DNA from 2 places in the Streptomyces incanus genome. Region 2 is predicted to be linked to the other one. Evidence: predicted binding sites of a transcription regulator. Region 2 holds the regulator's gene; the other holds the start of a gene.
The links. The regulator HspR, encoded in region 2, represses chaperone genes until heat shock. The targets are predictions, from matches to a motif close to TTGAGNNNNNNNNNCTCAA.
Positions count from the first base shown of each region.

Region 1: the regulator HspR is predicted to act here: its motif matches at 1,757-1,775, upstream of lon (endopeptidase La).

Region 1 covers NZ_JBHSPC010000047.1:104,002-119,284, forward strand. Annotated here, with positions in the region: gene lon (endopeptidase La) at 1-1,734, opposite strand, end outside; gene ACFP2V_RS18420 (spermine/spermidine synthase domain-containing protein) at 1,957-2,661, shown strand; gene ACFP2V_RS18425 (response regulator transcription factor) at 2,785-3,525, shown strand; gene ACFP2V_RS18430 (HAMP domain-containing sensor histidine kinase) at 3,522-4,634, shown strand; gene ACFP2V_RS18435 (multifunctional oxoglutarate decarboxylase/oxoglutarate dehydrogenase thiamine pyrophosphate-binding subunit/dihydrolipoyllysine-residue succinyltransferase subunit) at 4,938-8,744, shown strand; gene ACFP2V_RS18440 (DUF6104 family protein) at 8,882-9,064, shown strand; gene ACFP2V_RS18445 (hypothetical protein) at 9,133-10,095, opposite strand; gene ACFP2V_RS18450 (DUF4097 family beta strand repeat-containing protein) at 10,308-11,330, shown strand; gene ACFP2V_RS18455 (PadR family transcriptional regulator) at 11,332-12,384, shown strand; gene ACFP2V_RS18460 (Clp protease N-terminal domain-containing protein) at 13,177-13,743, opposite strand; gene ACFP2V_RS18465 (HTH domain-containing protein) at 13,743-13,952, opposite strand; gene ACFP2V_RS18470 (zinc-binding dehydrogenase) at 14,141-15,106, opposite strand.
Region 2 covers NZ_JBHSPC010000008.1:6,080-21,362, forward strand. Annotated here, with positions in the region: gene ACFP2V_RS02170 (hypothetical protein) at 1-50, opposite strand, end outside; gene ACFP2V_RS02175 (helix-turn-helix transcriptional regulator) at 189-1,166, shown strand; gene ACFP2V_RS02180 (helix-turn-helix transcriptional regulator) at 1,176-2,180, shown strand; gene ACFP2V_RS02185 (helix-turn-helix transcriptional regulator) at 2,143-3,183, opposite strand; gene ACFP2V_RS02190 (helix-turn-helix domain-containing protein) at 3,468-3,890, shown strand; gene ACFP2V_RS02195 (hypothetical protein) at 3,961-4,386, shown strand; gene ACFP2V_RS02200 (hypothetical protein) at 4,450-4,716, shown strand; gene ACFP2V_RS02205 (ABC transporter ATP-binding protein) at 4,709-5,626, shown strand; gene ACFP2V_RS02210 (hypothetical protein) at 5,635-6,519, shown strand; gene ACFP2V_RS02215 (DUF418 domain-containing protein) at 6,486-7,697, shown strand; gene ACFP2V_RS02220 (sugar ABC transporter substrate-binding protein) at 7,868-8,974, opposite strand; gene ACFP2V_RS02225 (heat shock protein transcriptional repressor HspR) at 9,555-10,007, opposite strand; gene dnaJ (molecular chaperone DnaJ) at 10,013-11,206, opposite strand; gene grpE (nucleotide exchange factor GrpE) at 11,297-11,968, opposite strand; gene dnaK (molecular chaperone DnaK) at 11,965-13,818, opposite strand; gene ACFP2V_RS02245 ((Fe-S)-binding protein) at 14,425-15,283, shown strand, end outside.

The DNA.
Region 1 (15,283 bases), on a different contig from region 2:
GACCTTGCGCAGCAGCCGCGCGATGGACCGCTCCAGGGTGCGGACGCCCGCCTCGCGCGTGTACTCGCCGGCCAGCTTGCGCAGCGCGCCCTCGTCGAGGGCGACCTCGTCGGTGGCGAGCCCGGCGCGCTCCAGCTGGCGCGGGAGCAGGTGGTCGCGCGCGATGACGACCTTCTCGTCCTCGGTGTAGCCGTCCAGGCGGACGATCTCCATCCGGTCCGCCAGCGCCTCCGGGATGGCCTCCAGGACGTTGGCGGTGGCGAGGAAGACGACGTCCGAGAGGTCCAGTTCGACCTCCAGGTAGTGGTCGCGGAAGGTGTGGTTCTGCGCCGGGTCCAGCACTTCGAGGAGGGCTGCGGACGGGTCGCCCCGGAAGTCCGACCCCACCTTGTCGATCTCGTCGAGCAGCACCACCGGGTTCATCGACCCGGCCTCCTTGACGGCCCGCACGATCCGGCCGGGCAGCGCGCCGACGTACGTACGCCGGTGGCCGCGGATCTCGGCCTCGTCGCGGACGCCGCCGAGGGCGACCCGGACGAACCTGCGGCCCATCGCGTGGGCGACGGACTCGCCGAGGCTCGTCTTGCCGACGCCGGGCGGGCCGACGAGGGCGAGCACGGCACCGCCGCGGCGGCCGCCGACGACCCCGAGCCCGCGCTCGGCGCGCCGCTTGCGCACCGCCAGGTACTCGGTGATGCGCTCCTTCACGTCCTGGAGGCCGGCGTGCTCGGCGTCGAGCACGGCCTGGGCGCCCTGGATGTCGTACGCGTCCTCGGTGCGCTCGTTCCACGGCATCTCCAGGACCGTGTCGAGCCAGGTGCGGATCCACGATCCCTCGGGGGACTGGTCGGAGGAGCGCTCCAGCTTGTCGACCTCCTTGAGCGCGGCCTCGCGCACCTTCTCCGGCAGGTCGGCGGCCTCGACGCGGCTCCGGTAGTCGTCGGATTCCTCGCCGTCCTGTTCGCCGTTCAGCTCGCGCAGTTCCTTGCGGACGGCTTCCAGCTGGCGGCGCAGCAGGAACTCGCGCTGCTGTTTGTCGACGCCGTCCTGGACGTCCTTGGCGATGGACTCGGCGACGTCCTGCTCGGCGAGGTGGTCGCGCAGCTGCTGGGTGGCGAGCTTCAGCCGGGCCACCGGGTCGGCGGTCTCCAGCAGGGCCAGCTTCTGTGCGGTGGACAGGAACGGTGAGTAACCGGAGTTGTCGGCGAGGGCGGAGACGTCGTCGATGGCCTGGACGCGGTCGACGACCTGCCAGGCGCCGCGCTTGCGCAGCCAGGCGGTGGCGAGCGCCTTGTACTCGGTGACCAGCTCGACCACCTGGCCGGGATAGGGGTCTCCCTTGTCCGAACGGAGTGGAGAACTCGGGGAACGCTCCGGCACGGTCTCGTCGACCCGGGTGCCCTCCACCCACAGCGCGGCACCCGGCCCGGTCGTCCCGGCGCCGATCCGCACCCGGTCCCGGCCCCGGATCAGGGCGCCCGGGTCGCCGTCGGCCAGCCTGCCGACCTGCTCGACCGTGCCCAGGACGCCGGTGCCGGCGTAGGTCCCGTCGATGCGTGGCACCAGCAGGACCCTGGGCTTCCCGGGCTCCGACGTGGCGGCGGCCTGGGCGGCCTCCACCGCGGCGCGCACCTCGGAATCACTCAGGTCCAGTGGGACCACCATTCCGGGCAGCACGACCTCGTCGTCGAGCGGCAGCACGGGCAGGGCGAACGGTGTGGACTCAGCAGCCATGATCTCCCCTTCGGCAGTCAAGTTGAGCTACATCGGCTCAATGCTCCTGAGTCCTTGATTGTTCCCGGGGCGCGTCCTTCTGCGTTCGCCCTCAGCGATCATCCGACGGCCGGGGAGTGAGGGGGAGCTCCCGGGGCCGCCGGGGACCGCCGGGCGCCGCTCGGGACGACCGGAACGGCGGGAGGCGTCCCGCCGTACGGGGAGTGCTGCCAAGATGAACGTATGTCCACCCCCTACGACATTCCCGAAGTCCTGGACCGCCGCGAGGGCCCGTACGGGGAGGTGGTGCTCCGTCGGCACGGCAGCCTGCTGCAGATCATCGCGAACGGCTGCTTCCTCATGGACACCTCCGACGGCCGCTCGGAGCGCCGGCTGGTCGACGCCGCCCTGGCCGCGCTCGATGCCGCCGACACCCACGCGGGGCACGGTCCGCGGCAGGACCCGCACGTCCTCATCGGCGGACTCGGCGTCGGCTTCTCCCTCGCGCACGCCGCCGCCGCACCCCGCTGGGGCCGCATCACGGTGGTGGAGCGCGAACCCGCCGTCATCGACTGGCACCGCGCGGGCCCCCTGGCCGAACTCTCCGAGCGCGCTCTCGCCGACCCCCGCGCGAAGATCGTCGAGGCCGATCTGGTGACGTACGTCCATGAGACGTCCGACACGTTCGACGCGCTGTGTCTCGACATCGACAACGGCCCCGACTGGACCGTCACCGAGGGCAATGGCGGACTCTATTCCCCCACCGGACTCCGGGACTGCGCAAGGGTGTTGACCCCCGGCGGAGTACTCGCGGTGTGGTCCGCCCAGCCGTCCACGGATTTCGAGGGAACCTTGCGGAATGCCGGGTTCCAACAGGTGCGTACCGAAGAGATCCCCGTTGCCCGGGGCGTTCCGGACGTCGTGCACCTCGGCGTCCGCCCTGGATAGCAAAGCCGCGATGACTCCCCGTACGCTGCTGCACGGACGCGGATCATTCAAGCGTCAATCGCAGTCATGCGCAGAAACGGATTCACCCCACGGGTTCCGGAAAGCACACTTCAGGGGCGGGCGATGGAGCAGACACACACCTCCCACAACGGGACGGCGGCGACCACTCCGGGCGCACAACGCCGGGTCCTGGTGGTCGAGGACGACGCGACGATCGTGGACGCCATCGCGACCCGCCTTCGTGCCGAGGGATTCCTGGTGCAGACGGCGGGCGACGGTCCGTCCGCCGTCGACACGGCGGAGGCCTGGCAGCCCGACCTGCTGATCCTCGACATCATGCTGCCGGGCTTCGACGGTCTGGAGGTCTGCCGGCGCGTGCAGGCCCAGCGGCCGGTGCCGGTGATGATGCTGACCGCGCGCGACGACGAGACCGACATGCTGGTCGGGCTGGGCGTCGGCGCCGACGACTACATGACCAAGCCGTTCTCCATGCGGGAACTCGCGGCACGCGTGCATGTGCTGCTGCGCCGCATGGAGCGGGCGGCCCTGGCGGCCTCCACCCCGCGCAGCGGCATCCTGCGCCTGGGGGAACTGGAGCTCGACCACGCGCAGCGCAGGGTGCGGGTGCGCGGCGAGGACGTCCATCTGACGCCCACCGAGTTCGACCTCCTGGTGTGCCTGGCGAACACGCCCCGCGCGGTGCTCTCCCGGGAGCAGCTGCTGGCCGAGGTCTGGGACTGGGCGGACGCCTCCGGCACCCGGACCGTCGACAGCCACATCAAGGCGCTGCGCCGGAAGATCGGCGCCGAGCGCATCCGTACCGTGCACGGCGTGGGCTACGCCCTGGAGACGCCGGCGCCATGAGCGACGGGCCGGCCGCACGGAGAGGCCCCGGGAATCCCGGTTCCTGGGGCGGCGTCCGCCCGTTCTCCATCAAGACCAAACTGGGTGCGCTGGTCGTCGTCTCGGTGCTGATCACCACCGGGCTGTCGATGATCGCGGTGCACACCAAGACGGAGCTGCGCTTCATCACGATCTTCTCGACGATCGCCACCCTGCTCATCACTCAGTTCGTGGCGCACTCCCTCACCGCGCCGCTGGACGACATGAACGCGGTGGCCCGGTCCATCTCGCACGGCGACTACACCCGCCGGGTGCGCGAGAACCGCCGGGACGAGCTGGGCGACCTGGCCCAGACCATCAATGTCATGGCCGACGAGCTGGAGGCCCAGGACCATCAGCGCAAGGAGCTGGTGGCCAACGTCTCGCACGAGCTGCGCACCCCCATCGCGGGTCTGCGCGCGGTGCTGGAGAACATCGTCGACGGCGTCACCGAGGCCGACCCCGAGACCATGCGCACCGCGCTGAAGCAGACCGAGCGGTTGGGGCGTCTCGTGGAGACGCTCCTCGACCTGTCCCGCCTGGACAACGGGGTCGTCCCGCTGCGGCGGCAGCGGTTCGAGGTGTGGCCGTACCTCTCCGGCGTGCTCAAGGAGGCCAACATGGTCGCCTCCGCGCGCGCGGGCATGACCACCGGTTCCGGCGGCCACACGCGCACGGACGTCCACCTGAGCCTCGACGTCTCGCCATCGGAGCTCACCGCGTACGTCGACCCGGAGCGCATCCACCAGGTCGTCGCCAACCTCATCGACAACGCGGTCAAGCACAGTCCGCCGCACGGCCGGGTGACGGTCAAGGCACGACCCGGCCCGCAGCAGGACTCGCTCCAGCTGGAGATCCTGGACGAGGGGCCCGGCATTCCGCGGACCGAGTGGCACCGCGTCTTCGAGCGGTTCAACCGCGGCAGCGTCAACCAGCCGCACGGTCCGGGCAGCGACGGGGGCACCGGTCTCGGCCTGGCGATCGCCCGCTGGGCCGTCGATCTCCACGGCGGGCGGATCGGAGTGGCCGAATCCGAGCGGGGCTGCCGAATTCTTATCACTCTTCCGGGAGTCTCTCCCTCGTCAGGTTGACGTAAGGTGCCCAGCGGAGCCGCAAGATCCATACACGTTCGCGCTGATGGGCACGTGTGATCAGGCGCAGATTCGGACACAGGCCCGTGGAGCGAGTGCGCCGGGTCGCGACCGACCCGTTCCCGATGCGCCCCGACAGCGCGGAACCACGGTTGTTTCCCGCCATTTCCCGCGCCGAAACACCCTCCGAGATGTGACTTGCACGACGTTGAACGGGCCCGGCCTGACCTTCTTGGTCAAGGAGGCGTAGCCTTAATTTCCGCTGTCCATCATCTTGTGAAGCGGAAGAGGGCGGTTGACGCCGTGTCGCCACAGTCCCCCAGTAACTCGAGCATCTCGACCGACACCGATCACGCGGGCAAGAACCCTGCCGCGGCCTTCGGTGCCAACGAATGGCTCGTCGACGAGATCTACCAGCAGTACCTCCAGGACCCGAACTCGGTCGACCGGGCCTGGTGGGACTTCTTCGCCGACTACAAGCCGGGCGCCCCCCAGGCCTCGGCTCCGGTGAGCAACGCGGCGACGGGGACCGCTGGCACGACGACGGCCGCGCCGGCCACTCCGGCCCGGCCCGCCGCCACGCCCGCGCCCGCCGCCCCGCAGCCCGCCGCCGCACCGCCGGCTGCCCAGCCGGCCGCGAAGGCCCCGGTGCCCGCTCCGGCGAAGGCCGCTCCGGCCCCCGCCAAGCCGGCCACCGCGAAGTCCCAGGCCCCCAAGGCGCAGCCCGCCGACGGGGTCAAGCCCGGCATCGAGCAGGTGACGCTGCGCGGCCCGTCCGCCGCCGTCGCGAAGAACATGGACGCCTCCCTGGAGGTGCCCACGGCCACGTCCGTGCGCGCGCTCCCGGTGAAGCTCCTGTTCGACAACCGCATCGTCATCAACAACCACCTCAAGCGTGCCCGCGGCGGGAAGATCTCCTTCACGCACCTCATCGGCTACGCGATGGTCCAGGCCATCAAGGCGATGCCGTCGATGAACTGGCACTACGCGAAGGTGGACGGCAAGCCCACCCTGGTGAAGCCGGAGCACATCAAGTTCGGCCTCGCCATCGACCTGGTCAAGCCGAACGGCGACCGCCAGCTGGTCGTCGCGGGCATCGAGAAGGCCGAGACGCTGAACTTCTTCGAGTTCTGGCAGGCCTACGAGGACATCGTCCGTCGCGCCCGCGACAACAAGCTGACGATGAACGACTTCACCGGCGTCACCGTCTCGCTGACCAACCCCGGCGGCCTGGGCACCGTCCACTCCGTGCCCCGCCTGATGCAGAACCAGTCGGTCATCCTGGGCGTCGGCTCCATGGACTACCCGGCCGAGTTCCAGGGCACCAGCCAGGACACCCTCAACAAGCTCGGCATCTCGAAGGTCATGACGCTCACGTCGACCTACGACCACCGGGTGATCCAGGGGGCCGCCTCCGGCGAGTTCCTGCGCGCCGTGGCGAACCTGCTGCTCGGCGAGAACGGCTTCTACGACGAGATCTTCGAGGCGCTGCGCATCCCCTACGAGCCGGTCCGCTGGCTCAAGGACATCGACGCGTCCCACGACGACGACGTCACCAAGGCCGCCCGCGTCTTCGAGCTGATCCACTCCTACCGGGTCCGCGGCCACGTCATGGCCGACACCGACCCGCTGGAGTACCGCCAGCGCAAGCACCCCGACCTGGACATCACCGAGCACGGGCTCACCCTGTGGGACCTGGAGCGCGAGTTCGCGGTCGGCGGTTTCTCGGGCAAGACCCTGATGAAGCTGCGCGACATCCTCGGTGTGCTCCGCGACTCGTACTGCCGCACCACCGGCATCGAGTTCATGCACATCCAGGACCCGAAGCAGCGCAAGTGGATCCAGGACCGGGTGGAGCGCTCGCACTCCAGCCTGGAGCGCGAGGAGCAGCTGCGCATCCTGCGCCGGCTGAACGCGGCGGAGGCCTTCGAGACCTTCCTGCAGACCAAGTACGTCGGCCAGAAGCGCTTCTCCCTGGAGGGCGGCGAGTCCGTCATCCCGCTGCTCGACGCCGTGCTGGACTCGGCCGCCGAGTCCCGTCTCGACGAGGTCGTCATCGGCATGGCCCACCGCGGCCGGCTGAACGTGCTGGCCAACGTCGTGGGCAAGTCGTACGCGCAGATCTTCCGCGAGTTCGAGGGCAACCTCGACCCGAAGTCGATGCACGGCTCCGGCGACGTGAAGTACCACCTGGGCGCCGAGGGCACCTTCACCGGTCTCGACGGCGATCAGATCAAGGTCGCCCTGGTCGCCAACCCCTCCCACCTGGAGGCGGTGGACCCGGTCCTGGAGGGCGTCGCGCGCGCCAAGCAGGACATCATCAACAAGGGCGGCACGGACTTCACCGTCCTGCCGGTGGCGATCCACGGCGACGCGGCCTTCGCGGGCCAGGGCGTGGTGGCCGAGACCCTGAACATGTCGCAGCTGCGCGGCTACCGCACCGGCGGCACCGTCCACGTCGTCATCAACAACCAGGTCGGCTTCACCGCCGCGCCCGAGTCCTCGCGCTCGTCGATGTACGCGACGGACGTGGCCCGCATGATCGAGGCCCCGATCTTCCACGTGAACGGCGACGACCCGGAGGCCGTGGTCCGCGTCGCGCGGCTGGCCTTCGAGTTCCGCCAGGCGTTCAACAAGGACGTGGTGATCGACCTCATCTGCTACCGCCGCCGCGGTCACAACGAGTCGGACAACCCGGCGTTCACCCAGCCGCTGATGTACGACCTGATCGACAAGAAGCGCTCGGTGCGCAAGCTGTACACCGAGTCCCTCATCGGTCGCGGCGACATCACCCTGGAAGAGGCCGAGCAGGCGCTGCAGGACTACCAGGGCCAGCTGGAGAAGGTCTTCACCGAGGTCCGCGAGGCGGCGTCCCAGCCGACGGCCGCGGAGCCCTCGGAGCCGCAGGCCCAGTTCCCGGTGGCCGTCGAGACGGCGGTCACCTCGGAGGTCGTCAAGCGGATCGCCGAGTCGCAGGTCAACATCCCCGACCACGTCACCATCCACCCGCGTCTGCTGCCGCAGCTGCAGCGCCGGGCGGCGATGGTCGAGGACGGCACGATCGACTGGGGCATGGGCGAGACCCTCGCGGTCGGCTCGCTGCTCCTGGAGGGTGTCCCCGTCCGGCTGTCCGGCCAGGACACGCAGCGTGGCACCTTCGGCCAGCGCCACGCGGTCGTCATCGACCGTGAGACGGGCGACGAGTTCACGCCGCTGCTGTACCTCTCCGAGGACCAGTCGCGGTACAACGTCTACAACTCCCTACTCTCCGAGTACGCGGCGATGGGCTTCGAGTACGGCTACTCGCTGGCCCGCCCCGACGCGCTGGTGATGTGGGAGGCGCAGTTCGGCGACTTCGTCAACGGCGCGCAGACGGTCGTGGACGAGTTCATCTCGTCGGCCGAGCAGAAGTGGGCCCAGACCTCCGGGGTGACCCTGCTCCTGCCGCACGGCTACGAGGGCCAGGGCCCGGACCACTCCTCGGCCCGCCCGGAGCGGTTCCTGCAGCTCTGCGCACAGAACAACATGACGGTCGCGATGCCGACCCTCCCGTCGAACTACTTCCACCTCCTGCGGTGGCAGGTGCACAACCCGCACCACAAGCCGCTGGTCGTCTTCACCCCGAAGTCGATGCTGCGCCTGAAGGCCGCGGCCTCGAAGGCGGAGGAGTTCACCACGGGCCAGTTCCGCCCGGTCATCGGCGACGACTCGGTCGACCCGGCCGCGGTCAAGAAGGTCGTCTTCTGCGCCGGCAAGGTCTACTACGACCTCGAGGCCGAGCGGAAGAAGCGCGGCGTGACGGACACGGCCATCCTCCGCATCGAGCGCCTGTACCCGCTGCCGGGTACCGAGCTCCAGGCGGAGATCAAGAAGTACCCGAACGCCGAGAAGTACCTGTGGGCCCAGGAGGAGCCGGCGAACCAGGGTGCCTGGCCGTTCATCGCGCTCAACCTGATCGACCACCTCGACCTGGCGGTCGGCGCCGACGTCCCGCACGGCGAGCGTCTGCGCCGCATCTCGCGCCCGCACGGCTCGTCGCCGGCCGTCGGTTCCGCGAAGCGGCACCAGGCCGAGCAGGAGCAGCTGGTGCGTGAGGTGTTCGAGGCCTGACGGGCTTCCGCCCGACGGGCTTCTGAGCGACGCCGTCACGGGTCGTACGTGACCGGGCCGCACCCCCACTCCGGGGGTGCGGCCCGGTCACGTTTTCGCGGTTCGGCGCGGTTCGGCGCACGCATATTCTTGTCCTCATGTACTTCACGGACCGTGGCATCGAGGAACTGGAGAAGCGGCGCGGCGAGGAGGAGGTCACCTTCGAGTGGCTCGCCGAGCAGTTGCGGACGTTCGTCGACCTCAACCCCGACTTCGAGGTGCCGGTGGAGCGCCTGGCGACATGGCTGGCCCGGCTGGACGACGACGAGGACGAGGAGTAGGACCGGCTGGCCGGGCCGACCTCCCGCGGGGGCAGGCACGCCCCTCGCGCGTGCCTCGCCGCGCGGGTTCAGTCGCACGGGTGGGTGAGGGCGTGGCTCGCCAGCGTGAGGGCGCCGTGGGCCAGCAGGAGCGTTCCCGCGACGACCCAGCCGCCGCTGTGGTGCCGTAGGCCCCAGACGGCCAGCGGCAGGCCCGCGGCCATCTGGGCGAGGGCCAGGGCGGGTACGGACGACGGGCCGCCCGCGCGGGAGGGCCACAGCCCGGGGGGCCCGGCGCCGATGGTGCCCTCCGGTCGGTCCGTCTCCCTCGCTTCGTCCTCCCTCCGCTGCTTCTGATCCTGGGCCCGGCCCCTGCGCTCGCGCCCGCCCGTCGCGCTCTTCTCGCCGCTCCCGCTCTTCTCGCCGCTCCCGCTCTTCTCTCCGCCCCCGTCCGCCTCGATCCGGCGGGTGTCCGGCTGGAGCCGGACGGCTTCGAGCAGTTTGTCGGCGTTCTCACCGGGGACGAGTCCCGGGGGCAGGGATACGCCCGCGCGAGTGAGGACGGCGAGTACTCCGCTCAGCCGCGCGGAGGCGTCGGCGGCGGAATCGGGCTTGGTCAGCTCTTCCAGGGCCTGCGTGTCCAGGACCGGGTCGAGGCCGAGCCGGCCCGCGAAGATGCGCATGGCCTTCTCCCTGCCGGCCGGTGTGCCGTCGGCCAGCCACACATAACCGACCGGGCGGCGGAAGCCGGCGGCGAACGTGAACCCGGCCCGCTCTCCGTCCCACCACAGGGCCAGCACCGGCCAGGAGACGCCGACGGTGAGCGCGATGGCCCAGCCGTTGACCACCCGGTCCACCGGGTCCGTGCCGGACCGCCAGGGCCCGCCCCCGGGGACGAGCACGCTCCACCCCTCGCCGGCTCGGGCGAGCAGCATGCGTTCGTGCAGCATTCGGGCGGCGGGGACGACGGGTCCGGGCTCCGCGCGGCACAGCAGCAGGACTCCCGATACGGGGCGGGCCCGGCCGGCTGCCTGGGATGATTCCGTCGGCATGGTCACACGGTAGGGCAATTCACCCGCCTCGCATGGCGACTGATCACCAGAACGAGTGTCTTGACTTTCCCCGGCCGCGATATATCGTGAATTACGTGAGACGCGATATGGCGCGTCGGGGCATGCGTGCGGCCATGTACCGCACCCCTCACCCCTCCGTATCGCCCTCCGCTGGTCAGACAGTCCGGTATCCCGGCCCAGGAGGTTCCACCATGTCCGAAAGGTCCGTCTCGGGGCCCGAGAAGCTCACTTTCGACGACCCAGTGACCGAACTCCACGTCCGCATCGTCAACGGAACGGTCAACGTGGTGGGCACGGACGAAGGTTCCGCCAGGCTGGAGGTCTCCGAGATCGAGGGACCGCCCCTGGTGGTGACCCAACGGGACGGCGTCCTCACGGTGGCCTACGAGGACCTTCCCTGGAAGGGCTTCCTCAAGTGGCTGGACCGCAAGGGCTGGCGCCGCAGCGCGGTGGTCTCCCTGGCCGTTCCGGCGCAAACGCGGGTCGAGGTGGGTGTGGTCGGCGCCGGTGCCGTCGTCTCCGGGGTCAAGGGGCCGTCCGTGGTGAAGGGCGTCACGGGCGACGCGACCCTGGTCGCCCTCTCCGGCCCGGTCCGCGCGGACACGGTGTCAGGGAACATCGAGGCCCAGTCCGTCACCGGCGACCTCCGGTTCAACTCCGTCTCCGGCGACCTCACCGTGGTCGACGGATCCGGCTCCACCGTGCGCGCGGACTCGGTCAGCGGCTCCATGATCGTGGATCTCGCTCCCGACGGTCCCACCGATATCCGGCTGGCCAGCGTCTCCGGCGAGATCGCGATCCGGCTGCCCGACCCTGCGGATGCCGAGGTCGAGGCCAACACGGCGAGCGGCGCCGTCTCCAACGCCTTCGACGGCCTGCGGGTGCACGGCCAGTGGGGCGCCCACAAGATCACCGGCCGGCTGGGCGCGGGCACCGGCAAGCTGCGGGCCACCACCGTCTCCGGCTCCATCGCTCTGCTGCGCCGCCCGCCCCGCGAGGAGGGGAGCGAGCCGTGGGACGCGCCGCCCGCCACCGAAGCCGGACCGGACACACCTGCGGACACACCCATGGACGGACCTGCGGGCCCGGGCGGCCCGGGGAGCGGGCCACGGGAGGGCTCGGGGGACGGCTCCGTCCCCGCTCCGGAGCCCGGCTCCACCGACGCCACACCAGGCGGCCCCACCGACGGCCCCACTGACAAGAAGGTGCTCTGACATGCCCCCCGTCTTCGCCCACGGACGCCTCCGCCTGTACCTGCTGAAGCTGCTGGACGAGGCCCCGCGTCACGGCTATGAGGTGATCCGTCTGCTCGAGGAGCGCTTCCAGGGGCTGTACGCGCCGTCGGCGGGCACGGTCTACCCGCGCCTGGCCAAGCTGGAGGCGGAGGGCCTGGTCACCCACACCACCGAGGGCGGCCGCAAGGTGTACTCGATCACGGACGCCGGCCGTGCCGAACTGGCCGACCGCAGCGACGAACTGATCGACCTGGAGCTGGAGATCCGGGAGTCGGTCGCCGAGCTGGCCGCCGAGATCCAGGCCGACGTCCGCGGTGCGGCGGGTGACCTGCGCCGCGAGATGCGCGCGGCCGCCGGCCAGGCCCGCAAGGGCGGCCATGACGCGGGGGCACCGGGCGAAGCCGATGCGGGGACAGGCGATTTCACGGGCCCCGGCGAGAAGGATGCCTGGCGTGCCGCAAAGGAGGAGATGCGTCGCGCCAAGCACGAGTGGAAGGAACAGGCCCGGCGCGCGAAGGACGAGAGCCGCCGCGCCCGCGACGAGGCGCAGCGTGCCCGCCGTCAGGCCAAGGAGGCCCAGGACCGGGCCGCCGCCCAGGCCCAGGAGGAGGTACAGCGCATCGCCCGGCGGGTCCAGGAGCAGGTGCAGGAACACTTCTCACGGGGCGACTGGCCGACGGGCCTGCGCGAGGGTCTGGGTGAGCTGGCCAAGGAGGTGGGCGAGTTCGGCAAGGACTTCGGTTTCGGCCGCGCCGGCACGGAGAGCGCCACCCCGGGGCCCGGACCGTCTTACTCCCAGACCCCGGAGGACTTCCCCGCCGACTGCACCCCGGCCTGGGCGCACGAGAGCGCCGCGGACTCCACCGGCGACCCCGCGCGCGACCTGGACCGCCTGCTGGACCGCTTCCGGGACGACATCCGCGACGCGACCCGCGACCACGGCATCACCCCGGACCAGCTCCGCGAAGCCCGCCACCACCTGTCCACGGCCGCAGCCCGGATCGGAGCCCTCCTGCACACTTCGAAGCCCTGACGAGGATGCCGGCAAGCCGGCCGGGACCCGACCGGACGCCGACGGGCCCCGGCAGGCCCGGTCCCGCTCGGCCCACGACCGCGCGCAACCCGGCCACCTCGACCGCCATGCAGGTGCGCACCTCGGGATGGCCCGCTGGACGACGGCCATGATGCAACCCGCGCACCGCGCGATGCCTGACCCCGGCATCCCCTGACCGGCTCCACGACGCCCGTCCGCCCGCCACCGCCCGTCCACGGCGGAGCCCACAGCGGGGCCCATGACTGAGTGTCTTGAACGGGGTTCGCCGGCCCCGGGGGGGACGGGCAGAAGCGGCCCCACCCCGCGACCGGTCGGACGACCGGGCACCCGGGCCCCCGACGGCCTCTTCTCGCCGGCCGCGCTGGTGCGCGGACCACCCACCGGCCCGCCGCTCGCCCACCCGGCGGAGCCACTCCTCACCGCTTCGGCGGGGCCGGAACTTGGCTCTGGCCCACCTTCGGCGGTAACCGTGCGTCACGTCCGGTGGGGCCCGGATCCCGCAGCTCATGGAGAGGGCGGCGGCCGCGTCCGGAGAAGGGAGTTCCGCCCGGCAGCCGCGAGCACCCCTCCGGCCTGCGTGCTCCACCGTCAGCAACCACGGCCACGATGCGTCACCATCGAAGGCGGGTCAGAGCCCGGAACTTCCCGGCGGAGACAACTGCGCCCGTGTCAGCGCCCGGCCGGGCGGCTGGGCCCCGGCCGGGCGCCCATCCCGGCCGAGTTCCGCCCTTGCCCGGCCCAAGCCCCCGGCCGTCCGGCTCCAACGGTCGCTCAGCCCGCCTTGGCCTCCCCATCGCCGTACAGGACCCTCGCCAGGGACTCGTACGTGACGCCGTGGTCCGCGAGGACTTCCGCCGGGACGCCGGAGCGGACGGTCAGGGCCAGCAGGAGATGTTCGTCGCCGATGTGGCGGTCATGGCGGTCGGTGGCGACACGCAGGGCGCCCGCCAGGGCGTCCTTGGCCTCCCGGGTGAAGGGCCGGTGCCCCGAGCGCCACCGGCCGGCGCTCCTCCCGTCGCGGGACATGGCTCCGGGGCCGTGCACGTCCTCCACCCTGGCGACGATCTCCGTGACATCGATGCCGAGCCCGGCCAGCGCGTCGGTCTCGGCCTGGGTCAGCCCGGCCCTCCGCCGCGCCTCCCCCACCGCGGCCCGCACCGAGTCCCGTCGCTCGGCGAGTCCAAGAGCGGCCAGCGCGAACGAGGCCCGGCTGCCCTCCCGGTCGATCAGGGCCAGCAGCAGATGGTCGGCACCGACATACCGCGTTCCCGCCTCCTCGGCCTGCTCGACCGCCCCCTTCACCACGGCGCGGGCATCCTTCGTGAACCGCTCGAACATCAATGCCTCCCGTACTTCTTGTGCACGGCCTGCCTGCTCACTCCGAGCTCATTGGCGATCTCCTGCCACGACCAGCCGTGATTGCGCGCGTTACGCACCTGCACGGCCTCCAACTGCTCCAGCAGCCTGCGCAGCGCGGCGACGGCCCGCAGGCCGACCCGCGGATCGCGGTCACCCGCCCGCTCGGCGAGATCGGTTGCTTCGGTCATGCTGTCAACATACGTTGACAGCAGGCCGCACGTCAACCTTGGTTGACAGACAGACGGACAGGCAGGCAGGCAGGCAGACGGACGGACGGACGGACGGACGGACGGACGGCCGGCCGGCCCGGAAACCGGACCGGCCGTGAACACCCACCGCGAGAGACGGCAGGACCAAGTGGTGTGCCGTCGCGCGACTACGGACCGGTGAGCACGATCTTTCCGAACTGTCCGCCCGCCTCCATCCGCTCGAACCCTTCCCGGGCCCGGTCCATGGGCAGCACCTCGTCGATGACGGGCCGCACACCGGCGGCGGCGCAGAAGGCGAGCAGGTCCTCCAGTTCGTCCTTGCTGCCCATCGTGGACCCGACGATCTTGAGCTCCAGGAAGAAGATCCGGGTCAGCTCGGCGTGCGAGGGCCGGTCACCGCTGGTGGCACCGGAGATCACCAGTGTGCCGCCGGGCCGCAGCGACTTCACCGAGTGGGACCAGGTTGCGGCCCCCACCGTCTCGATGACCGCGTCGACCCGCTGCGGCAGCCGCGCCCCGGGCTCCAGCGCCTCCACCGCTCCCAGTTCCAGGGCCCGCTTCCGCTTCGCCTCGTCCCGGCTGGTGGCGAAGACCCGCAGTCCCGCGGCCCTGCCCAGCACGATCGCGGCGGTGGCGACGCCCCCGCCGGCGCCCTGCACCAGTACGGAGTCGCCGGGCCGCACCCCGGCGTTGGTGAACAGCATCCGGTACGCGGTCAGCCAGGCCGTGGGCAGGCAGGCCGCCTCCTCGAAGGACAGCTCCTTCGGCTTGGGCAGGACGTTCCAGGTCGGCACGGCGACCCGCTCGGCGAACGTGCCGGGGTAGCGCTCCGTCAGGATCGACCGGGGCTCCCCGGGACCCACCCCGTGGCCGGTCTGTCCGATCACGGAGTGCAGGACGACCTCGTTGCCGTCCTCGTCGATCCCGGCGGCGTCGCAGCCGAGGATCATCGGCAGCCGGTCCTCCGGGAGGCCGACGCCCCGCAGGGACCACAGGTCATGGTGATTGAGGGAGGCGGCCTTCACGGTCACGGTGCTCCAGCCGGGACGGGCCTCGGGAGCCGGAAGCTCCCCCAGCTCCAGACCGGAAAGCGGCTGGTCACGGTCGATTCGGGCGGCGTAGACAGCGAACATGACCTTGACGATAGGTCGCCCGCCCCCCTGACGGAACAACGCGTCGCTGTGAGACACGCCTTCTTGCCACCGCGCCCCGGCACGACCCGCCCCGGCCCTCCAGCCGCCGGCCCCCGCCCGCAGGCCCTCCCCCGGAGAGGGACCCCCACAAGAGAATCGACCCCGTCCACCCAAGGA
Region 2 (15,283 bases):
ACGGCGGAAAACGCGGCGACAAGCACCGAGTGAAGCGTTCTCTTGCGCATAGTCGGCTTCGTCCTCACTCGAAGATCACCCTTTTCCCCCGTCACGTACGACGATGGCTCATTCGGACACGTCGTGGCCACACAATCGGTGCATCATGTTCCTGCATGTTCAGGACCCTGTGGGGTGGAGATTTGACAATGAATCGGACCAATGAGGCACATCCCCATGCGGTCACCGAACTGTGCGAGGCCGGCAGCCGTCTCTATGCCGACGCCCTGCGCGCGGGCCGCATCACCCGCACGGACGTGGAGCCCGCTCCCTGCCTGATGGAGCTCGCCCTGCTGCACCCCGATCCGGACGACCCCACCTGGCTGCGCCCCCTCTCCCCGGCGGTGGCCCTGGCCCACCGGCTCAACCCGCTGGAACGGGAGATCACCGAGCGCAGGCGGATGTCGATCGAACTGGCCGACGCCTTCGAGCCGTTCATGGCCCTCAGCGCCCAGACGACGATGACCACCCACTCGATCACGGTGCTGGAGGGCTTCGGCCGGATCAACGCCGCCCTCGATCTGGCCACCGCGCAGTGCCGGTCCGAGATGCTCACCGTCCAGCCGGGCGGCCGTCGGCTGGAACACACCCTCGCCCAAGGGCTGGAGCGCGACCAGCAGCTGACCGAGCGGGGGGTGCGCATCCGGACCCTCTACCAGCACACCGCCCGCCACAGCCCCGAGACGCTGGCGTACGTGGCACGGTTCGACACCAGCAGGGTGGAGTACCGCACCATCGACGAGCTCGTGGAGCGGCTCATCATCTGCGACGAGACCGTGGCCTTCATCCCCACCCGTGACGACCGTCAGGTCGCCTTGGAACTGCGCCACCCCGGCCTCGTCCGCTACCTGATCAAGGTCTTCGAGTTCATGTGGACCCGTGCGGTCCCCCTGAGCATGGGTGCCCCGTACGAACCGGCCTCGGACGGCCTCACGGACATCCAGCACTCCATCGCCAAGCTCCTCGTGGAGGGCCACGTCGACGAGGCCATCGCCCGGCGCCTGGGCATGAACGTCCGCACCTGCCGCGCCCACATAGCCAAGCTGGCCTCCGCCCTCGGCAGTGGCAGCCGCGCCCAACTGGGCTACCTTATCGCCCAGTCGGGGATCCTCGAACGGGAGAACTGAGAACCGGGGATGAGCGAGCCACACGTGACGGCCAAGACGCACGACCACGGAGCGGAGGAACTGTGCGGGGCGGGGACGGAGTTGTACGCCCGTTCCCTGCACGAGGGGCACGTCCGTGCGCAGGAGACTCGCACGGCTCCCTGCCTGGTCGATTTCGGGCTGCTCCATCCGGCCGTCGAGGACCCGAACCGCCTGGAGCCCACCGAACCGACCGTCGCCCTTCACCGGATGCTGCGGGCCTGCGAGGCGCGGATCGCGGACGAACGGCGGCGCGAGGAGCGGTTGGCCGAGACATTCCAGCCGCTCATGCGAATCGGCGGGCCCCTCGCGACGGGGACGGACACCCCGGCGATCCGGGTTCTCAGCGGCTCGGAGCGGATCAACAGGGCGCTCTTCGAAGCCCTGTCGGAAGGGACCGGTGAACTCCTGTGCGTCCAGCCGCACAGGAACCACTACAGCTCCGAGCGCGGAGTGGCGGCTCAGGCCCTCGCCCTGGAACGCGACCAGGCCTTCCTCGATCGCGGTGGCCGTATCCGCACCCTGTACCCGCACAGCCAGCGCCACGTGTTGATGGTCATCGCGCGATACGAGCAGTTGAGGGGTGACGCGGAGGCCCGCACTCTCGACGAAGTGACCGACCGTCTCATCATCGTCGACCGGACCGTCGCCTTCGTCCCCTCCGACAGTGACGGCCGCGTCGCGCTGGAGATCCGGCACCCGACGATCGTCAACTACCTGGCCACCGCCTTCGACCGGTTCTGGCGGCTCGCCACGCCGATGTACCCCCAGGCGGTCCGGCAGCCCACGCTGGACGGCGTCACGCCCCGCCAACGCGCCCTCGCCCGCCTCCTCGTCGAAGGGCACACCGACGCCGTCATGGCCGACCGTCTCGGCATGAACGTCCGCACCGCTCGCGTGCACATCGCCAAGCTCGCCACGACCCTGGGCAGCGGGAGCCGGGCTCAGCTCGGTTACCTCATCGGGCAGTCCGGGATCCTCGATCAGGAACCGTGACGGAGGCCGCCGCCGATCGCGGCGGGCCGTCCAGGCCGGCCTGGGCCATTTTGACGCCCAGTTGGGTACGGCTGGCCGCGCCCAGCGTCTCCGACAGGCGGGCGATGTGGGCCCGGCAGGTGCGCACACTGATGCCGAGGCGCTCCGCGATCACCGCATCCTGGTGGCCCTCCGCGAGCAGCGCCGCGATGGACCGCTCCCGGTGCGAGATGCCCTCGATGCCGGTGTCGGGGAGCGGGGCGGCCAGGGGGAGGGCGAGCCGCCACAGCCGCTCGAAGACCGTGCCCAGATACTCCACCAGCGCCGGGTGCCGCAGCTCCAGGGCCATCGAGCGCTCGGCGTTGGCGGGGATGAAGGCGACCGTGCGGTCGAAGAGGATCAGCCGCTCGGTCACCTCGTCCAGGGTGCGTGCCTCCACCGCGTCGCCCATCAGCTCCAGGTACGTGTGCAGTCCCTGGCCGTGCCGGGCCACATGCGTGTAGAGGTCCCGCATCCGCACCCCGCGTCCGCGCAGCGCCGTCGCCCGGTGCAGGCCCTCCGACAGCTCCGCCTCGCGCCGGATGCCGCCGGGCTGGACCGTCAGCACCTCCGTGGTGCACGCCTGCGTCGCCTCGTCCATCGCGGCCTGGATACGGGCCACGCCGTCCAGCACCCGGATCGCCGGGCCCTCCGTGGCCGAGGGGGAGGCGGGCCCCTGGCGGCCGAGGCCGGCGTACCACTCGAAGGCCTCGACGGCCGAACCGACCCGGCGCTGGCTCGCGCTGACCTCGTCGTACATCCCGCGCAGCAGCCGGGTCATGACCTCCTGCGGGGCGGTCGGCACCAGCCAGTCCATGTCGTCGGGATCCGGGTGCAGCAGGGCCAGGTCCAGCAGACAGGGCACCGGCTCCGCGTCCCGGCGCGGCACCCGCCCGCGCCGTACGGCCCGGGAGTACACGCGATCCCCGATGTCGCACAGCCGGTCAGCACCATGCGGATGCTCGTCCGTCCCGCGCCCGGCCATCGCCCGTCCCACCCCCGGTTCAGCCACTTTCCGATGCGCAACTATGCGCGGACACACCCTGCTCCGCAACACGGCTCGGCCGCACATCCGCCCCTTTTCATCACTTTAATCACCGTATATCAATCCCCTCTGCATGCCTCATTGCAACAAGATGAGGGTGGCATCCGGGCACGCATTGATGCGATTGTCGATGATCGCTCAGGGATTCCGTCGGGCGCCTGACGCTGCCGCGACCACGGTGACAGTCGCCGCACCGACGCACCACGGGGAAGGGGAAAACCACTGTGACCAGGTGGGACGCCAACGAGTCGATCGACAAAGCAGGTCTCGCGATTCCTCCCGAGGAGGACAACAGAACGAAGAGCATCGTCGCACCGAGCGACGCCGGGACGACCCAGGATGCGACAAACCGTCTCCGCGTCTCACAGGATTTCGATTTCGATCAGCTGACGGACCGAGAGCGACAGGTCCTCGCACTTCTCGCTGATGGTCCATCCAATCGCGTAATCGCCAGGCGGCTCGGCATAGCGGAACGCACCGTGAAAGCACATCTGACAAGCCTGATGCGAAAACTGGGCATTCAAACGCGACTCGAAGCAGCCTTGCTCTCCAACCTGCACAGCGAAGTCATGCCTCTTGGAGAAGTGCCCGTAAGGGCTATACCCCAAGGTCCAATGGGCAGAGCAGTCTCCCGTACGGCACCTTGATTCCCGTCGGCCGGACAGGCCGGCCGGGCGCCCCACCAGGGGCGCCCCCATGGAATTAAGGGGAGGGACTATGCACAAGAAGACACGCATGATCGCTGCTTCGGTGGTGGCCGCTGTGGCTCTGGGTGTGGCTGCACCCGCAGCCTCGGCCGTTTCTGCTCATCGGACCGTTGCCACTGTCGCGTCGTCGCACAGTGCCGCAGCGTCGTCGGCCACGGTGGAGGTGTACCCCGAGGTCGAGCTCAGCTCCGAGGCCGCGGCCCGTGCGGAGGGCGAGGTGGTCGCGCAGGGCAAGCTCGGCGCGCTCAAGACGCTGCTCAAGAAGAGCAAGCCGCTGTTCAAGGCAGCCGTGGAGGCCGCGAAGAAGGGGAAGGCCGCCTTCGACAGGTGGGTCAACAGCCTTTCGAACCTCAATCCTTTCAAGTGGGCCATCAAGGCGTCGCCGAACTACATCATCACTGAGCTGATCGCCTGGCTGGTCCAACAGGTCATCTGATCGAACGAAGCGGGGTTCCTCCCGGCCTCGGGGAGGAACCCCGCTCCATGAGAGGAAGAACGTATGAAGAAGCCGCTCGGACAGGCAGTCGCGGACAACATGTGGGGAATGGCAGCGTTATTCGTCTGCGCTTCTTTCATTTCGTTTGCTTTCATTCACACCGAGAGCGCGAGAACGGTCGGCTGGGTTCTCTACTACTGCGGCTGGATACCGCCCGTGGGCATGAGTCTCTGGTGTCTGGCACGGCGAGAAAAGCTCGGCATCGGCGCTCTGTTTTCGTTCACCCTGCTCATCGTGTCCGGATGTCTCTTCTGGTTGAACCATGGCTGATCCGGCAGCCCCGTCACCTTTGGCAACCGCCCGGGGCCTGACCAAAAACTTCCGCGGCCGCCGAGTACTTTCCGATGTTTCCCTGCAGTTGTCTCCGCACCGGGTGACCGGATTCCTCGGGGCCAACGGGGCGGGAAAGACCACGGCCATCCGGATGATGCTCGGCCTGTTGCCGGGGGAGGGTGAAACGCTGTTCATGGGGCGCTCCCTCGCGCAGTGGCGCGCTCCGGCCGAGGTGGTCGGCGCAGTTCTCGGCGGCGTCGCCGGACACCCCGAGCACTCGGTGCGGACGCACTTGAGAATGGTGGCCGCCGGCATCGGCGTTCCGGTTGAACGTGGGGACGAGAGCCTGAGCCGGGTCGGCATGCAGGAGGCCGCCGGGCTGCGCCTCGGGCGTCTTTCCCTCGGCATGGGGCAGCGCGTGGCGATCGCACAGGCGCTCCTGGGCGATCCCCGCGTCCTGATCCTCGACGAGCCGACCAACGGACTCGACCCTCACTCCGTGCGTTGGCTGCGTGGCTTCCTCCGGGCCTTCGCCGACGACGGTCGCGCCGTTCTGGTGTCGAGCCATCAGCTGGCCGAGATGGAGCAGTCGGCTGACGATGTCGTCGTCCTCGCGAGAGGCCGAGTCGTCGCCGACACGTCCATGGCAGATCTCTCCAAAATCGCTCACGGGCGAGTCGGCGTGGAGAGCCCCGCGCTGGACAAGTTGACGCACCTGGTCGAGCAGCGGGGCGGGACCCTCGTCGTCACCGGTCCCGGTACCGCCCGCATCACAGGACTGTCGAGATTCCGGGTCGGAGACCTGGCGGCCGAACACTCGGTGCCGTTGCACTGGCTGGACGAGCGGGCGACCTCGTTGGAGGAGTTCTACCTTTCCGTTGCCGATCAGGAATACGAGAGCCGATGAGTTCCCTGGTGACCAACGAGGCGGATACCGCCACCCATGATCGCGCGGTCCCGGTCGTCCCCCTGGCCGGGACCGCGCTCAAACGGGCTGTGAACTTCGAATGGCTGAGGTTGAAGGGCCTGCGCTCAACCTGGGCCGTGCTGGGGTCGCTGACCGTTCTGGCTCTGCTCAACGGCGTGCTGCTCCCGATGGAGGCAGCCGAGTCGGAGAGGGGAGGGCAGCCCTTTGTCGAGGTCGCCCGGCTGGTCGACACACTGCAGTTCAACGCAATCGCCATGCAACTCCCCCTCAGCGCTTGGTTCTTGGTGTTCGTATTCGGAACTGGCCCGATCGCCTCGGAGTTCAGGCACCGGACGGCGCGCACGGCCTGGTTGACGGTGGGCAGCCGTGGTCTGTCGTATGCGGCCAAACTCCTCGTGGGAGCGCTGGGCACGCTGACCGGTTCCACCGTTGCCCTCGGCCTCGGCATCGCCGCAGGCTCGACCGCCCTCACCGTGCGAGGGCTTCCACAGCCCGACTGGCCGGCGGCCTTTGGCCCTCTGCTGAGGTACCTGATCGTCATGACGTTCCTGCCGATACTGGCCGGAGGCCTGGCCTCGCTGGTCCGAAGCCGACTGGTGGCGGTTCTCTCCATCATCCTGTGGCCGCTTCTCCTCGAGCGAATATTCGGCCTGGCCGTCGCATCCGTCACAGGTGCCGACGAGGTCCGGTCCTGGCTCCCGTTCGCAGCCGCCCGGGCGGCGATGAACGGCGCGGAGCAACCGGACGGGTTCACCAGGGCGCTGATCGGCAGTGACCTGGCCCCCCTGACAGGTCTGAGCACATTCTGCTTCTACGCGACCGTTCTCGCGTGCTGTGGATGGCTGGGCTACCGGCGGCGGGCGGCCTCATGAGCCCGAGCACCTCGGTGTCCGCCCGGCGCCTGCCCGGCGTCGACGCACTCCGGGGATTGGCGCTGTTGGGCATCCTCATGGTCAACAGCACGCAGATCATGGATCCCTATGCGTCGGAAGGGGTTCGCGAGCCCGGCGCGGCCTTTGTGGACAGTTTCGCCATGTGGCTGGTGACGGCACTGGCCACCACCAAGTTCTACCTGTTGTTCTCGTTCCTGTTCGGCTACAGCTTCACGCTCCAGATGGCCTCGGCCGACCGGGAGAACGCGAACTTCACACCACGTTTCCTGCGCCGGTCACTGGGCCTGCTGTCGCTGGGCCTGGTGCACGCCGTGCTGTTGTACAACGGCGACATCCTCATGACCTACGGCCTCCTCGGACTGGTCCTCCTGTGCGCCCGGCGGATCACACCGGCCACCGCGGTGAAGACCGCCGCCTGGATCTACGGGATCTTCGGTGTCGTCCTGACGTGTCTGGGCGCACTCGCGGCCTTCGACCCCCATGGGAGCGGCGTCGACCGAGGGAAGATCGCAGAAGCCGTGAGCGCGTACCGCGGCGATGCGGGAACGGTCCTCCAGGCGAATCTGGACCGATTCCCGGATGCCGTCCTCGGTGTCCTCATCATGGCCCCGGGGGTTCTTGCCGCCTTCCTTCTCGGGCTGGCCGCAGGCAAGCGGGCCCTGCTCGCGCGCGACGGCACATCCCGTTCCCAGCTGATCCGGTGCGCCACCGTCGGGCTGCTCATCGGGGGACCGGGAGCGTTCTTCTTCGCCTCCGCCTCGCTGGGGCCGCTCGGTGAGCGATGGCAGTACCTGGGACTTGGCGTGGGCATACTGACGGCTCCCGCCCTGACGTGCGCCTACGCCTGCCTGCTGCTGCTCCTGCTCCGCTCGTCACGGGGAGACGGAATCCGGCAGTGGCTCGCCCCAGCAGGCCGGCTGGCGCTGACGAACTACCTGACGCAGTCCGTGATCCTGACCGTCCTCGCGACCGCGTACGGTTTCTCTCTCTACGGGCGCATGGGCACTGCCGCACTGATGGTGCTCGTGTGCGCCGTGTACGGCCTTCAACTCGCGATCAGCACAGCATGGTCGCGGCGGTTCCGGCACGGCCCCGCCGAGTGGTTGCTCCGGACCGTCACCCTGGCGGGCCCGCCACGAAGACGTGCCGACCGGTGAGGGATCCGCGGGCTCCCGGTGGTGCGGGGTGGCCGAACACCGACGGCCCTCCCGCACCACCGGCCGCAGACCGGTGGTGCGGGAGCCTGCGGAAACAGCGCTGCCGGGGAGCGCGGTGATCCGCGCTCCCCGGCAGGACGTTCCACGGCCCGGCGGCCCGGGCGGGAAGGTTACTTCAGCCCGGCCTTGTCGCACGCCTCCTTGTAGGCGGCCGTGCAGATGTCCGAGAGCTTGTAGATCCCGTCGGCGACGACCGTGTCCGCGATGTTCTCCTTGGTCAGGGCGACCACGGGCACGAGCTTCGCCGGAATGTCCTTGTCGGTGGGGCTGTCGACGCGGTCGCCGGTCAGCGCGTCGAACTGGATGGCCTTGCCCTGGATCCGCGCCACCGCGATCTCCGCGGCGTTGTCCGCCTCGGTCGGGTAGGACTTGTAGACGCTCATGAACTGGTCGCCCAGGAGGATCCGCTGCACGGCGGCGAGTTCGGCGTCCTGGCCGGTGATCGGGGGCATCTCGGTCACCCCGGCGGCCTTCAGCGCCTTGATGACGCCGCTCGCCATGCCGTCGTTGGCGGAGTAGACCGCGGCGATGTTGCCGACGCCGATCGCGGTGATCGCCTCGGCCATGTTGGCCTCGGCGTTCTCCGGCTTCCAGTCCTTGGTGTCGTAGGTCTTGGCGATGGTCACCGCGTCCTGGAGCTCCGAGAGCGCCCCAGCCTTGAACTGCTTGGCGTTCGGGTCGGTCGGCGAGCCGTTCATCATGACGATCTTGCTGGTGACCCCGCCGTCACCGCCGAGCGCCTCCAGCAGGGAGCGGCCCTGGACCTCGCCGACCAGCTCGTTGTCGAAGGAGATGTACGCGTCGATCGGACCCTCGGCCAGCCGGTCGTAGGCGATGACGGGGATGCCCGCGTCCTTGGCCTTCGTCACGTCCTCGGCGATGGCGTGCGCGTCGACCGCGTCCAGCACGATGACGTCGACCTCGTCCTTGATCATCTGCTGCATCTGGCTCGACTGCTTGCCCGCGTCCGCATCGGCGTTGGCGTAGTCGACCTTGCCCTTGTGGCTGGTGAGCTCCTCCACCTTCTTCTTGAAGATGGGGTAGTCGAAATGCTCGTACCTGGTGTTGGCCGTTTCCGGCAGCAGGAGCCCGATGGTGACATCGTTCCCCTTGGTGGGGCTCGCTCCGTCGCTGCTCCCCGTCGCGTTGAGTGCGCCGCAACCGGCGAGCATGACGGACATCGAGGTGACGGCAACCGATATGGCGATACGACGCATGCGAGGGCTCACTTCAGTGCGTTTTGGACGTGGGCACAACATTGCGGCCCATGTGACTGAAAAGCCAACGCTCCAGCGACTACTGGCGTCAAGACCAACTACTTAACGAGATGAACACAGCACCGTGCGCTGAAGTCGTGTGGGCTCGGCGAAAGACTCGCACAGATCACCTACATGCGCACACACGTGCTGCTCACAGCCGTGCGCGGGGCGTACGCGGGGGCGCACGGGGCTTTGACTGACAAGCCGTCAACAGTGCGCGCACAGGCGAGGCCTGGAGGTTCGACGGACCCTCCAGGCCTTCGGGGCACTTCACTTTCGCGTCAAACGGAACGTCCCCGTCAGGCCGGGGCTGTCACACGGGACCACTCTCGTCACAGCGTCACCGCACCGCGCCGACGCTTTCACGCCGGCCGCCGGTGGCCGGATGCCGGTCGTCGATATCCGGCCACCGGTCACCGGATATCGGGCACCGGATGCCGTCGACGGCCAGCGGCTGTCCGGCCCCCGACCGACGGCGCTCAGGCGCGGGCCGTGAGGGCAGCGAGGGCCGCGAGGGCCGTGTGCACCGCGCCGGCCGTCAGTCGGGCTGCTGCTGGCGCTTGGGTCGCCACACCACCAACGCGCTGGTCTGCTGGACCTCCTGGTACGGCACCAGGTCCCGGCGGTACGACGCGTGCACCGCCGCCTCGCGCTGGCGCATGGTCGCCGCCACGCCGTCCAGGGCACCCTCCAGGTCCGCCACCCGGGCCTGGAGCGCGGCGACCTGGTTCTCCAGTTCGATGATGCGCTTGATGCCGGCCAGGTTGATGCCCTCGGTCTGCGACAACTGCTGCACCTGACGGAGCAGCTCGATGTCACGGGCCGAGTAGCGGCGGCCCCGGCCCGCGGTGCGGTCCGGCGAGACGAGCCCCAGACGGTCGTACTGACGCAGCGTCTGCGGGTGCAGCCCGGAGAGCTGGGCTGCCACCGAAATGACGTAGACCGGGGTGTCCTGCGTCAGTTCGTACGGATTGCGTCGACGACCGTCCATCGCCCTCAAGCTCCCTTCGCGGCCTGGAACAGCTCCGCCCGCGGATCCTCATCCGCGGTCGCCTCGCGATACGCCTCCAGTGCGTCACGAGCCTTCCCCGACAGGTCCTTGGGAACACTCACCTCGACGGTGACCAGCAGATCACCGCGCGAGCCGTCCTTGCGGACCGCTCCCTTGCCGCGTGCCCGCATGGTCCGCCCGTTGGGCGTCCCCGGGGGCAGCTTCAGCGTGACCGGCGGACCGCCGAGCGTCGGGACACGGATCTCGCCGCCGAGCGCCGCCTCCGAGTAGGTGACCGGGACGGTGACGGTGAGATTGTCGTCCTTGCGGCCGAACACCGGATGACTGCCGACGTGCACGACCACGTAGAGGTCACCCGCCGGGCCGCCGCGCTCGCCCGGAGCGCCCTTGCCGCGCAGCCGGATCCGCTGGCCGTCGCTGACCCCCGCGGGGATGCGCACCTGCATCGTCCGCGAGGACTTGGCCCGGCCGCTGCCCTTGCAGATGTCGCAGGGGTCCTCCGCGATCAGGCCGCGGCCCTTGCAGTCGGGGCACGGGTCGGTGAGCGAGAAGCCGCCGCCGCTGCCCCGGGCGACCTGTCCGGTGCCGACGCAGGTCGGGCACACGCGCGGTGTGCCGTTCTTGTCGCCGGTGCCCGAGCAGGCCTTGCACGCCTGCTGGGAGGACATCCTCAGCGGGACCGTCGCCCCCTCGATCGCCTCGGTGAAGCTCAGGGTGACCTCGGACTCGATGTCCTGGCCGCGCCGGGGCTGGGTACGCGTGGTGCCCGTGCCGCCGCGGTTGAACAGACCGCCGAAGACGTCGCCGATCCCGCCGCCGAAGCCGCCGGCACCGGCCTGACCGCCGCCCTGACCGCCCTGGCCGCCCCCGAAGAGGTCACCCAGGTCGAAGTTGAACGATCCGGCACCGCCCGCTCCCGGCCCCGCGCGGAAACCGCCGTTGCCGAAGAGCGAGCGGGCCTCGTCGTACTCCTTGCGCTTCTTGGGGTCGCCGAGGACGTCGTTCGCCTCGGAGATCTCCTTGAACCGCTCCTCCGCCTTGGCGTTGCCCTTGTTGGCGTCCGGGTGGTACTCGCGGGCGAGCTTCCGGTACGCCTTCTTGATCTCGGCCTCGGTGGCGTCCTGAGGGACGCCGAGGACCTTGTAGTAGTCCTTCTCGATGAAGTCCTTGGTACTCATCCCCGACGTCCCTCCTCTCCTGCCCTGCCGGCCTTTCCTGACCTGCTCGTCCTGCCCGCCTTCGCCGGCGTGCGGACGCCGGCGAAGGCGTCAGCCCTCCTGAGGGCCACCTGTCTCCTTGTCGTCCGCCGCCGCCTCGGTGCCCTCCTCGGCCTGCTTGCCCGGCTGGGCACCCGGCTGCGGCTCGGCCACCGCCACCCGCGCGGGGCGGATGATGCGCTCGCCGATGCGGTACCCGGGCTGCAGGATCGCCACGCACGTCGTCTCGGTGACGTCCGGGGCGTAGGAGTGCATCAGGGCCTCGTGGATCGTCGGGTCGAAGGGCTCGCCCTCCTTGCCGAACAACTGCAGGCCCATCTTCGCCACGGTCGACTCCAGCGACTCGGCGACGGACTTGAACCCGCCGACCAGCTCGCCGTGCTCCCGCGCGCGGCCGATGTCGTCGAGCACGGGCAGGAGCTCGGTCATGAGGTTCACCGCGGCGACCTCCTTGACCGCGATCCGGTCGCGCTCGACCCGGCGGCGGTAGTTCTGGTACTCGGCCTGGAGCCGCTGGAGGTCCGCGGTGCGCTCACTGAGCGCCGTACGCACCTGGTCCAGCTGGGCCACCAGCCCGGCATCGGGCCCCGAGTCCCCGGCCGGGGCCGCCGCCTCCTCCGCGGAGGGGGTGGCGGCCTTCGGCTCGGCGTCGTCGGCCGGAACGCCTGAGGGGACGTCGGGCTGCTGCGACTGTTCGTCGAAGCCCGGGGTCTCCTCGGTCACGCCGCACCGTCCTTACGTTCGTCGTCCACGATCTCGGCGTCGACCACGTCGTCGTCCGCCTTGGCGTCACCGGCACCCGCACCGGCTCCGGCCCCGCCGCCCGCGGCCTGGGAGGCCTGCGCGTCGGCGTACATGGCCTGGCCCAGCTTCTGGGAGACGGCCGCGACCTTCTCCGTGGCGGTGCGGATCTCGGCGCTGTCGTCGCCCTTCAGCTTCTCCTTCAGCTCGGCGACGGCGCCCTCGACCTCGGTCTTGATCTCGCCGGGGACCTTGTCCTCGTTGTCCGCGAGGAACTTCTCGGTCTGGTAGACGAGCTGCTCGCCCTGGTTGCGGGACTCGGCGGCCTCGCGGCGCTTGTGGTCCTCCTCCGCGTACCGCTCGGCCTCCTCACGCATGCGGTCGACCTCGTCCTTCGGGAGCGAGGAGCCGCCGGTGACGGTCATCTTCTGCTCCTTGCCGGTGCCGAGGTCCTTCGCCGTGACGTGCATGATGCCGTTGGCGTCGATGTCGAAGGAGACCTCGATCTGCGGGACGCCACGCGGCGCCGGCGGCAGACCGGTCAGCTCGAACATGCCGAGCTTCTTGTTGTACGCGGCGATCTCGCGCTCGCCCTGGTAGACCTGGATCTGCACCGACGGCTGGTTGTCCTCGGCCGTCGTGAAGATCTCGGAGCGCTTCGTCGGGATCGTGGTGTTGCGCTCGATCAGCTTGGTCATGATGCCGCCCTTGGTCTCGATACCGAGGGACAGCGGGGTGACGTCGAGCAGCAGGACGTCCTTGACCTCGCCCTTGAGCACACCGGCCTGGAGCGCGGCGCCGATCGAGACGACCTCGTCCGGGTTCACACCCTTGTTGGCCTCCTTGCCGCCGGTCATCTCCTTGACGAGCTCGGCGACGGCGGGCATGCGGGTGGAGCCACCGACGAGAACGACGTGGTCGATCTCGGACAGCGCGATGCCGGCGTCCTTGACGACGTTGTTGAACGGCGTCTTGCAGCGCTCCAGCAGGTCTGCGGTCAGCTGCTGGAACTGGGCGCGGGTCAGCTTCTGGTCGAGGTGCAGGGGACCCTCGGCGGAAGCGGTGATGTAGGGGAGGTTGATCGTGGTCTCGGTGGACGAGGACAGCTCGATCTTGGCCTTCTCGGCGGCCTCACGGAGGCGCTGGAGCGCCATCTTGTCCTTGCCGAGGTCCACGCCGTGGCCGGACTGGAACTGCTTGACCAGGTAGTCGACGACGCGCTGGTCCCAGTCGTCACCACCGAGGTTGTTGTCACCGTTGGTGGCCTTCACCTCGACGACGCCGTCACCGATCTCGAGCAGCGAGACGTCGAACGTACCGCCGCCGAGGTCGAAGACCAGGATGACCTGCTCGTCCTTGTCGAGGCCGTACGCCAGGGCGGCGGCCGTCGGCTCGTTGACGATGCGCAGCACGTTCAGGCCGGCGATCTCGCCGGCCTCCTTGGTCGCCTGGCGCTCCGCGTCGTTGAAGTACGCCGGGACGGTGATGACCGCGTCGGTCACCTTCTCGCCCAGGTACGCCTCGGCGTCCCGCTTCAGCTTCTGGAGCACGAAGGCGCTCATCTGCTGCGGGTTGAAGTCCTTGCCGTCCAGGTTGATCTTCCAGTCGGTGCCCATGTGGCGCTTGACCGACCGGATGGTCCTGTCGACGTTGGTCACGGCCTGACGCTTGGCCACCTCACCGACCAGCACCTCGCCGTTCTTCGCGAAGGCGACGACGGAAGGCGTGGTCCTGGCGCCCTCGGCGTTGGTGATGACGGTGGGCTCGCCGCCCTCCAGAACGCTGACGACGGAGTTAGTCGTGCCCAGGTCGATGCCGACCGCACGTGCCATTTCGATTCCTCCAGCTGACTTGAGTGGAACAGACTCAAGCATGCCTGACGTCCGGCGCCGGGTCAATAGAGCTGAGTCGGCCGGACTCAACTCTTATCCGCTCCTTACGCGCAACCAGGCGCTGACCTGCGGCTCCGCGCGGGGACGAGGCGGGAGTCACCCGCCGGAGGCGGGTCCCCGGCGGCATCGGCGGCGACGTCGCGACCGCCTCGGCGGTCACGCCGGTGACGGCATCGGCGACCACGCGGCGGGGGGCGGCGGGGGCGACGACGGCGCGCGGAAGCCTCGCGCGAAGACCGCCGAGGCGCCGCGCGCAGGTACCCGCGGGCCGCCAGGGCAGTGGTGTCAGGACAGCGGTATACGGATACAAGTGTGCGTCACAGATATAAGTTAGTGGCGTATGCCCCGTTTTGACGATCGTCACGCGGCCGCGCCCGGGGTGCCTCCCAAGGCAAGCCTCAGCGACTCAGATCACCCCGCGCCCGGCTACAGTGCGGCTGGGGTTAGGGGTAGTCTCAAACGGACTGCATAAGTTACTGATTAGTAATGTCGGGAATTCCGTGGCAGGAGCCCCCGACCAAACCCTCGCAGGCCCGAGGAGCCCCCATGCAACTCGCCGCGATCATCGTGTCGCTGGTCCTGACCGTGGTCGGCGTTGCCCTGCTCGCACGCGCGATCGGCCAGTTCGTCCGGTACTTCAAGCTGGGCCAGCCGGTCCCGGCCGGTGCCCGGACCGACAATCCCTACCAGCGCAGCGTGACCCTGGTGCGGGAGTTCCTCGGTCACACGCGCATGAACAGGTGGGGTGTCGTCGGCATCGCCCACTGGTTCGTGGCCGTCGGCTTCCTGACGCTGCCGCCGACCATCGTCACCGCCTACGGCCAGCTGTTCCGGGCCGACTGGACGCTTCCGGTGCTCGGCGGCTTCCTTCCGTACGAGATGTACATCGAGTTCATCGGCTCGATGACGACCCTCGGCATCCTGACGCTGATGGTCATCCGCCTGCTGAGCCTGCCCTCGCGGCCCGGCCGCAAGTCGCGGTTCACGGGCTCGAAGATGGGCCAGGCCTACTTCGTCGAGTACGTCATCCTCATCATCGGCCTCGCCATCTACGTACTGCGCGGCCTCGAGGGCGCGCTGCACCACGTGGACGGCTACGAGGCCGCGTACTTCGCGTCGTACCCGCTGGTCCTGGCCTTCAAGGGCCTGTCCGTCGCGACGCTGCAGACCCTGGTCTACCTCTTCGCGATGATCAAGCTGAGCACCACCATGATCTGGATGATCACGGTGTCGCTCAACACCAACATGGGTGTGGCCTGGCACCGCTTCCTCGCCTTCCCGAACATCTGGTTCAAGCGCGAGGCCGACGGCGACACCGCCCTGGGCGCCCTGCAGCCGATGACCTCGGGCGGCAAGCCGATCGACTTCACCGACCCCGGTGACGACGACGTCTTCGGCGTCTCCC